Regions from separate parts of the Pseudomonas tussilaginis genome, predicted to be linked through region 1. Evidence: riboswitches for the same ligand, from Rfam matches in the RefSeq annotation. Region 1 holds a riboswitch; the other holds the start of a gene.
The links. Region 1 has a riboswitch for cobalamin ahead of CX511_RS14220 (CbtB domain-containing protein). Riboswitches for the same ligand answer to the same signal wherever they lie in the genome.
Positions count from the first base shown of each region.

Region 2: it holds a riboswitch for cobalamin, as region 1 does, so the genes downstream of both, cobO (cob(I)yrinic acid a,c-diamide adenosyltransferase) here and CX511_RS14220 (CbtB domain-containing protein) in region 1, are expected to answer to the same signal.

Region 1 is NZ_CP088149.1:3,186,059-3,189,456, reverse strand. Features, by position in the region: gene cobM (precorrin-4 C(11)-methyltransferase) at 1-339, opposite strand, end outside; gene CX511_RS14230 (cobalamin biosynthesis protein) at 367-768, opposite strand; gene CX511_RS14225 (CbtA family protein) at 774-1,466, opposite strand; gene CX511_RS14220 (CbtB domain-containing protein) at 1,477-1,662, opposite strand; cobalamin riboswitch at 1,761-1,985, opposite strand; cobalamin riboswitch at 2,048-2,243, shown strand; gene cobW (cobalamin biosynthesis protein CobW) at 2,340-3,398, shown strand, end outside.
Region 2 is NZ_CP088149.1:1,474,681-1,478,078, reverse strand. Features, by position in the region: gene CX511_RS06925 (cobyrinic acid a,c-diamide synthase CobB) at 1-1,117, opposite strand, end outside; gene cobO (cob(I)yrinic acid a,c-diamide adenosyltransferase) at 1,114-1,725, opposite strand; cobalamin riboswitch at 1,892-2,117, opposite strand; gene CX511_RS06915 (hypothetical protein) at 2,266-2,844, shown strand; gene CX511_RS06910 (PQQ-dependent sugar dehydrogenase) at 2,914-3,398, shown strand, end outside.

The DNA.
Region 1 (3,398 bases):
GGCCACGGCCGTTACGCCGGGGACGATCTCATAGGGAATGCCCAGCTCGCGCAGGTAACGGATCTGCTCACCGATTGCACCGTACAGGCTCGGGTCACCGCTATGGACGCGCGCCACATCCAGGCCCTGGTCGTGGGCGTGCTTGATCGCTTCGATGATCTGCGCCAGATGCAGTTCGGCACTGTTGATTACCGTCTCGGCGCGATGGCCTTCAAGCACCGCAGTCGGTACCAGGGAACCGGCATAGATGATCACCGGGCAGCGATGGATCAGGCGCTGGCCCTTGACGGTGATCAGCTCGGGGTCGCCGGGGCCGGCACCGATGAAATAGACGGTCATGCAAAGTCCTTGAGAAGAAAGCGCGGATTATCTGCCAAATGCTGCCACTGTGGCCAACGCCAGGCTGGCGTCGGCACACAGCGTGCGGGTAATGCGCAGGTGGGCCGGGCCTGCGAGTTGCTCGGCCAAGGCCAGAGCGGCGCTTTCGGCGACGCCGTAGCAACCGCTGTGTTGGTAGGCAACGACTGAACGATGGCTCAAGCGCTGTTCGAAGGGCGCTAAGTGTGCGGCACTGAAAAACAGCAACGGGACATTCAACTGCTGGGCCAGTTGTTGCAGCCCAGGCTCATCGTGCTTGAGGTCGATGCTGGCAAGGCCCGCGACTGCCGTAAGTGGCAAGTTGTGGGCCTTGAGTGTCTGCACCAGCAGGTTGCCCAGCGTTTCTACCGGGCAACCCCGTCGGCAACCCAGGCCGACGAACAGCGGCATGAGCTTCAGGCCCGGCTCGGGCGACGGAACAACCAGGCACTGATCAGCCCCAAGGCCAGCCAGAATGCCGCGTTGGTCAGCAACGAGGCGACCTTGAACTCCGCTTCCAGGGCTTCTGGCGCGAGCATTTCATGTACTTGCGGCTGCGGTGCGCCAATCACATGCGGCACGACCAGCAGCACGACGCCCAGTGCTTTTAACAGCCAGTTTTGGGCGAACACCATTAACCCCAGACCGACGGCGGTGGCGGCGGCAGTGCCGACCCACCAGGCCTGACGCTGAGCCAGATCGGCAGCGGCAGTACCTGGCAGCTCCGGTGGCAGGCCCAAGGTCGGCGCCAGGCAGAACACGGCGAAGCCACCCAGGCCCCACAGTGCACCACTGATAACCGTCTTCGGCGCACGCAGGGTATAGAGGGCGGCGAGGATCAGGGCAAAGCCTACGGCGACCACCAGGTTACCGCCGGTGGTTGACAGTACTCGTTGCCAGCCATCTTCCGGTGCCCAGGCTTCGCTGTCGTGATGATGCTCGGCGGTACCGGCAGCATGCGCGTGTGGTGTTTCGACCGCAGGCGCGGCACTTTCATAGGTTTCCGCCTGAAGAATCAACGGCGCAACCCAGAAGCTTTGCAGCAGGGTCAGCAGCAGGGCGGCCAGCAGTCCGGCAAACCCTGCGGTACTCGCAATACGCTTGATCATCGGACGGTACTCAGTGGCAGGGGAAAGCGGCGCTGTGACGGGTATCGTGGGCGGCGTTGTGTACCGCTTCGATGTGCGAGAAACCGGCAAAGTACACCAGGCACAGGCCCAGCAGCGAGGCACCGACAGCAACCAGCAGGCGCTGGCTGAGACTTGAAGGGGTAACGGCGGTGTGACTGGCGGTACTGATAGGCATGGCGCTTTCCTCTTGGTGTTGTTCGGCAACAGGCAAGCGCAAGAACCCCCTGCACGGAACGCGCCCAGGGGTTGCAACAGCGCCCGCCCACCGCGGGTTTGTCAGATCAGTGTTGGGCCGGTCTCCGGGCTTGTGAGGGCGGACAAATTGCTCAGCCGAGGCGTCACCTTCCCATGCCAGACTACGGGCACAGTGGTTTTGACGCTTTTCTCACTTACCGTTGCGGGGGCAGCACCGGACTTGCCATACACCTTTATAAGCGATGTATGACGCACCGGTTTCCCAGTTTCACCCTGTAAAGGGCACCCAAACGAATGGCGCTAGCAAATCACGGGTAAGGGCGGGCGTCAATCGTGACAGCAGTTGACCGCTTACCAGGCACTGCGTAGCCTAGCCGCTTCGAGGTTCTTCGGCGCTGGCCGAAGCTAAGACGGGAACGCGGTTCAAGCCGCGGCTGCCCCCGCAACTGTAAGCATTGAACGGTTCGACACAGCCACTGCGTTCTGCGGGAAGGCGTCGTTCCAGCGGCCTTGGGCCGCAGCAGTGCAAGCCAGGAGACCTGCCTCGAACAGTTTCCGACATAAACCGGGCGGGGTGATCCGGTGGCGAACGCGCCCAGGCAATGACGCCTGCGGTTCTCGTCCCGCATGCCCGCCATTCCTGCCAAGGGCATCGACATGAAAACACTGGCCAAACTCCCCGTCACCATCGTTACCGGCTTCCTCGGCTCGGGCAAAACCACGTTGCTGCGGCATATGCTCGACAACGCCCAGGGGCGGCGTATCGCGGTGATCGTCAACGAGTTCGGCGAACTGGGCATCGACGGCGAGATCCTTAAGCAATGCAGCATCGGCTGCACTGAGGAAGAGGCCAGCGGCCGCGTCTACGAGCTGGCCAACGGCTGTCTGTGCTGCACCGTGCAGGAAGAGTTCTTCCCGGTCATGCGTGAATTGGTTGCCCGGCGCGGTGATCTGGACCACATCCTCATCGAAACCAGCGGCCTGGCCCTGCCCAAGCCCTTGGTACAAGCCTTCCAGTGGCCGGAAATCCGCAACGCCTGCACCGTTGATGCGGTGATCACTGTGGTCGACAGCCCAGCCGTGGCCGCGGGCACCTTTGCTGCCTACCCGGAGCAGGTCGATGCGCAGCGCAAGCTCGATCCGAACCTGGACCACGAGTCGCCGCTACACGAGCTGTTTGCCGACCAACTGGCCAGTGCTGACCTGGTGATCCTGAACAAGGCTGATCTGATTGCTGCGGATGACCTGGCCAAGGTCCGCAGCGAAGTGCAGGAAGAGCTGCCGCCTGCAGTGAAAGTCATCGAAGCCAGCAGCGGCCGTCTGCCACTGGAGGTGCTGTTGGGCCTGGGCGCCGAATCGGAAGCGCACATCGATAGTCGGCGCACGCACCACGATTCGCATCATGAGGGTGATGATGATCACGACGATCATGATCACGATGCCTTCGATTCGATTTCCATCGAGCTGCCGCAAGCTGACGAGAGCCTGTTGCTCGACGCCCTGACCCAACTGGTGGTGCAGCACGGAATTCTGCGGGTCAAAGGCTTTGCCGCGATTCCTGGCAAACCGATGCGCCTGCTGATCCAGGGCGTCGGCACTCGCTTCGACAAGCACTTCGACCGCGCCTGGCGCAGTGAAGAAGCGCGGACCACACGCCTGGTGCTGATCGGCCAGGAACTGGATGCCGCCCAACTGGAAGCGAGCCTGCGCGCCGCC
Region 2 (3,398 bases), 1.7 Mb from region 1:
CGTGCAAGGTGCCCTCAGGCAGTTCCACGGCTTGCAAGGCCAAGGCTGCCAAACGTTTTTGCATCACGGCCTCACCTTCGAGCAAGCCCAGCAATTCGGCGCGCTCGCCGGCGACATCCGTCAGGGCTTCGAGCAAGTAGAGCATGCCGCCACATTCGGCGAGCAGGGGTTTGCCGACATGGTGATGAGCGCGGATAGCGCTGAGCATCGAGGTGTTAGCGGCCAGTGCCTGGTGATGCAGTTCCGGGTAGCCGCCCGGCAGGTACAAGCTGTCCGCTGGCGGCAAGGTACGGTCATGCAACGGCGAGAAAAACTTCAGCTCAGCACCCATGGCCTGCAACAAGTCGAGGTTGGCACCATAGGTGAAGGCGAAGGCTTCATCCCGAGCCACTGCGATCGTAACCCCACTAAGTAAAGGTTCGATGACCTCGACACACGGCGCAGCGAACGCTACGGGTGGCGGCAAGGACGACTCACAACTGGCCCCCAGGGCTGCCGCTGCGGCATCCAGGCGAACATCCAGGTCATTGAGTTCACTGGCCTGAACCAGTCCCAAGTGGCGACTCGGTAGCTCAATACCGGTTTCTCGCGACAGACCGCCGTACCAGCGCAGCCCTTGCGTCAGGCTGCCTTCGAGCAATTGGGCGTGACGCAGGGTACCGACGCGGTTCGCCAGTACCCCGGCAAACGGCAGGTCCGCTTGATAACGCGCCAGCCCCAAGGCCAGAGCACCGAACGTCTGAGCCATGGCGGTGCCGTCGATCACCGCCAGCACCGGCACATTAAAATGCCGGGCCAGATCGGCACTCGACGGTGTACCGTCGAACAACCCCATGACCCCTTCGATCAGGATCAGATCGGCTTCGCCCGCCGCTTCCCACAACAAACGTCGGCTTTCCTGCTCCCCCACCATCCACAGGTCGAGCTGGTACACCGGCGCACCACTGGCTCGTTCAAGGATCATCGGATCAAGAAAATCCGGGCCGCACTTGAACACCCGCACCTTACGCCCGAGGTTGCGGTGCAGCCGCGCCAGCGCCGCCGTCACCGTGGTCTTGCCCTGGCCCGAGGCCGGGGCGGCAATCAGCACCGCCGGGCAGTGGCGCGTGTCACTCATAGTTCAACGCCCTTCTGGGCGCGGATGCCAGCCTGGAAGGCATGTTTGATCATGCCCATCTCAGTGACGGTATCGGCCAGTTCGATCATTTCATCCTTGGCACCGCGACCGGTGACAATCACATGCTGCATCGGCGGACGCGCCTGCAGGTCGCTGAGCACCTGGTCCAGGTCGAGGTAGCCGTGCTTGAGGGCGATGTTCAGTTCATCAAGGACGACGAAGGTGATGCTGGGGTCCTGCAGCAACTGGCGCGATACCGCCCAGGCTGCTTCGGCAGCAGCGATGTCGCGCTGGCGGTCCTGGGTTTCCCAGGTGAAGCCCTCGCCCATCACGTGATAGCGCACCTGCTCGGGAAAGCGTCGGAAGAACAATTCTTCACCGGTGCTGTTACGGCCTTTGATGAACTGCACCACGCCACATTGCATGCCATGGCCCATGGCCCGGGCCAGCATGCCGAAAGCAGAGCTGCTCTTGCCTTTGCCGTTACCGCTGAGTACCAGCAACAAGCCGCATTCGCTCGGAGCGTTGGCAATGCGCTCGTCGATTATCGCCTTCTTGCGCTGCATACGAGCCAGGTGGCGCTGGTCACGCTCGGTGGATTCAGTCATCGCAGACTCCGCAAACCACTGTCAGCCGATCCCGCAACGAGCCTGACAACACAGGGCTGCACAGGATTCGAGATAAGGATATGGCTGCAGATCAATGGATAAGGCAGACGGAGAAACGCGCAGGACTGCGGCACGAGCCGAAAGAACCGCGCATCACCCTCCGTGATGCCGTTGGCTGTTACAGGCCGGTCTCCGGGCTTGTGAGCGGGGTCATGAACACCCAGGGTCGCGCGCCTTCCCGGGCCTGATCACCCAGTGGCCATGCGCGGCCTTGACTCACCTACCGTTGCGGGGGCAGCGCCGGACTCGCACGCGATTGACGTGCCCACCGGCTTCCCTGTTTCACCCTGCCAGGCCAAAGCCCACAGAGCACCTGAAACAAGTCGCGAAGGTTAGAGGGTTGCACCCGGAGCGTCAATGAAAGGCACTGCACTGGCCTGGATCAATGGCGCTTTTGTCATCTTGTGCCAGCCTGATAGCAGTGATATCAAATAGCCACAACTGGCTGTACTCGAATACAACGACAACGGAGAGAACGGCATGCAAGGACTGATCATCAACAACCCGCGCCTGGAATTTCTGCGCCCGGCCCTGGAGCGCTGGTTCGACTGCATCGACCGCCTCAACCAGACCCTGGGCGACAACGAAGCCGCTTATTGGCATGGCACCCAAGCCAACCTAAGCCTGCTCTCGGCGGCTGCCTGGCAAGCAGAACTGGTGACCCTGCAGCATCACCAGAGTAAGAAACAACGCGATGAAGGTGAGCGTGAAGGTCGCTGCGACCTGTACATCGCCAACCGCGAAGAAGCCGCCTACCTGCAAACCAGCCAGCGCTGGCCGCGAATCGCCCGCCTCGACCTGAACAATGCCCTGCAGGAAACCGTTTATGCCGCCCGCCAGGTCGCGGCCCCTAGTCAGCTCAAGGTGGCGGCGTTGTTCGCCAGCCCCTTCAAAGCCGGCCAGCATGCCAGCCCCGAAGAACTCCAGGATCTGGTCGACGACCTGCAAAAGCATACCGCCTGCGCGATTGCCTGGTACTTCCCTTATGCCTACCGCAAGTTGCATAACGAGGCCGGGCAGTATCACCCCGGGGTTGCCCTGCTGCTCAAGCAGGCCTGATGTCGAGGGAACCTCCCGCGCCTAGCTGCCTCTACTAGCATAGAGGCCAACTTCGCGAGGGACACCGACATGGGCAAGGCACCGACTGTACTGCTGCTGGCAATAAGTGCGGGACTGAGCGGCTGCGGCGAAAGTGCCCGCCTGCAAGTGAGCGATGGCTTTGGCCCGTCACCGCAACTGCCGGAACCGAACAAGACCTTGATCCCGACCGTCAACATCGCCCCCGCCGTCGGCTGGCCACAAGGCCGCACGCCGGTCGCGGCGCCTGGCACGCAGGTCGCCGCGTTCGCCGACGGCCTGGACCATCCGCGCTGGCTCTATGTGCTGCCCAATGGCGACGTACTGGTCGCCGAAACCAATGCGCCGCCCAAGCCTGAAGACGGCAAAGGCATTCGTGGCTGGGTCATGGGCAAGGTGATGAAACGTGCTGGTGCCGGGGTCCCCAGCCCTAATCGCATCAGCCTGTTGCGCGACAGTGATCACGACGGTGTGGCCGAAACCCGCACAACCTTTATCGAAAACCTCAATTCACCGTTTGGCATGACCCTGGTCGG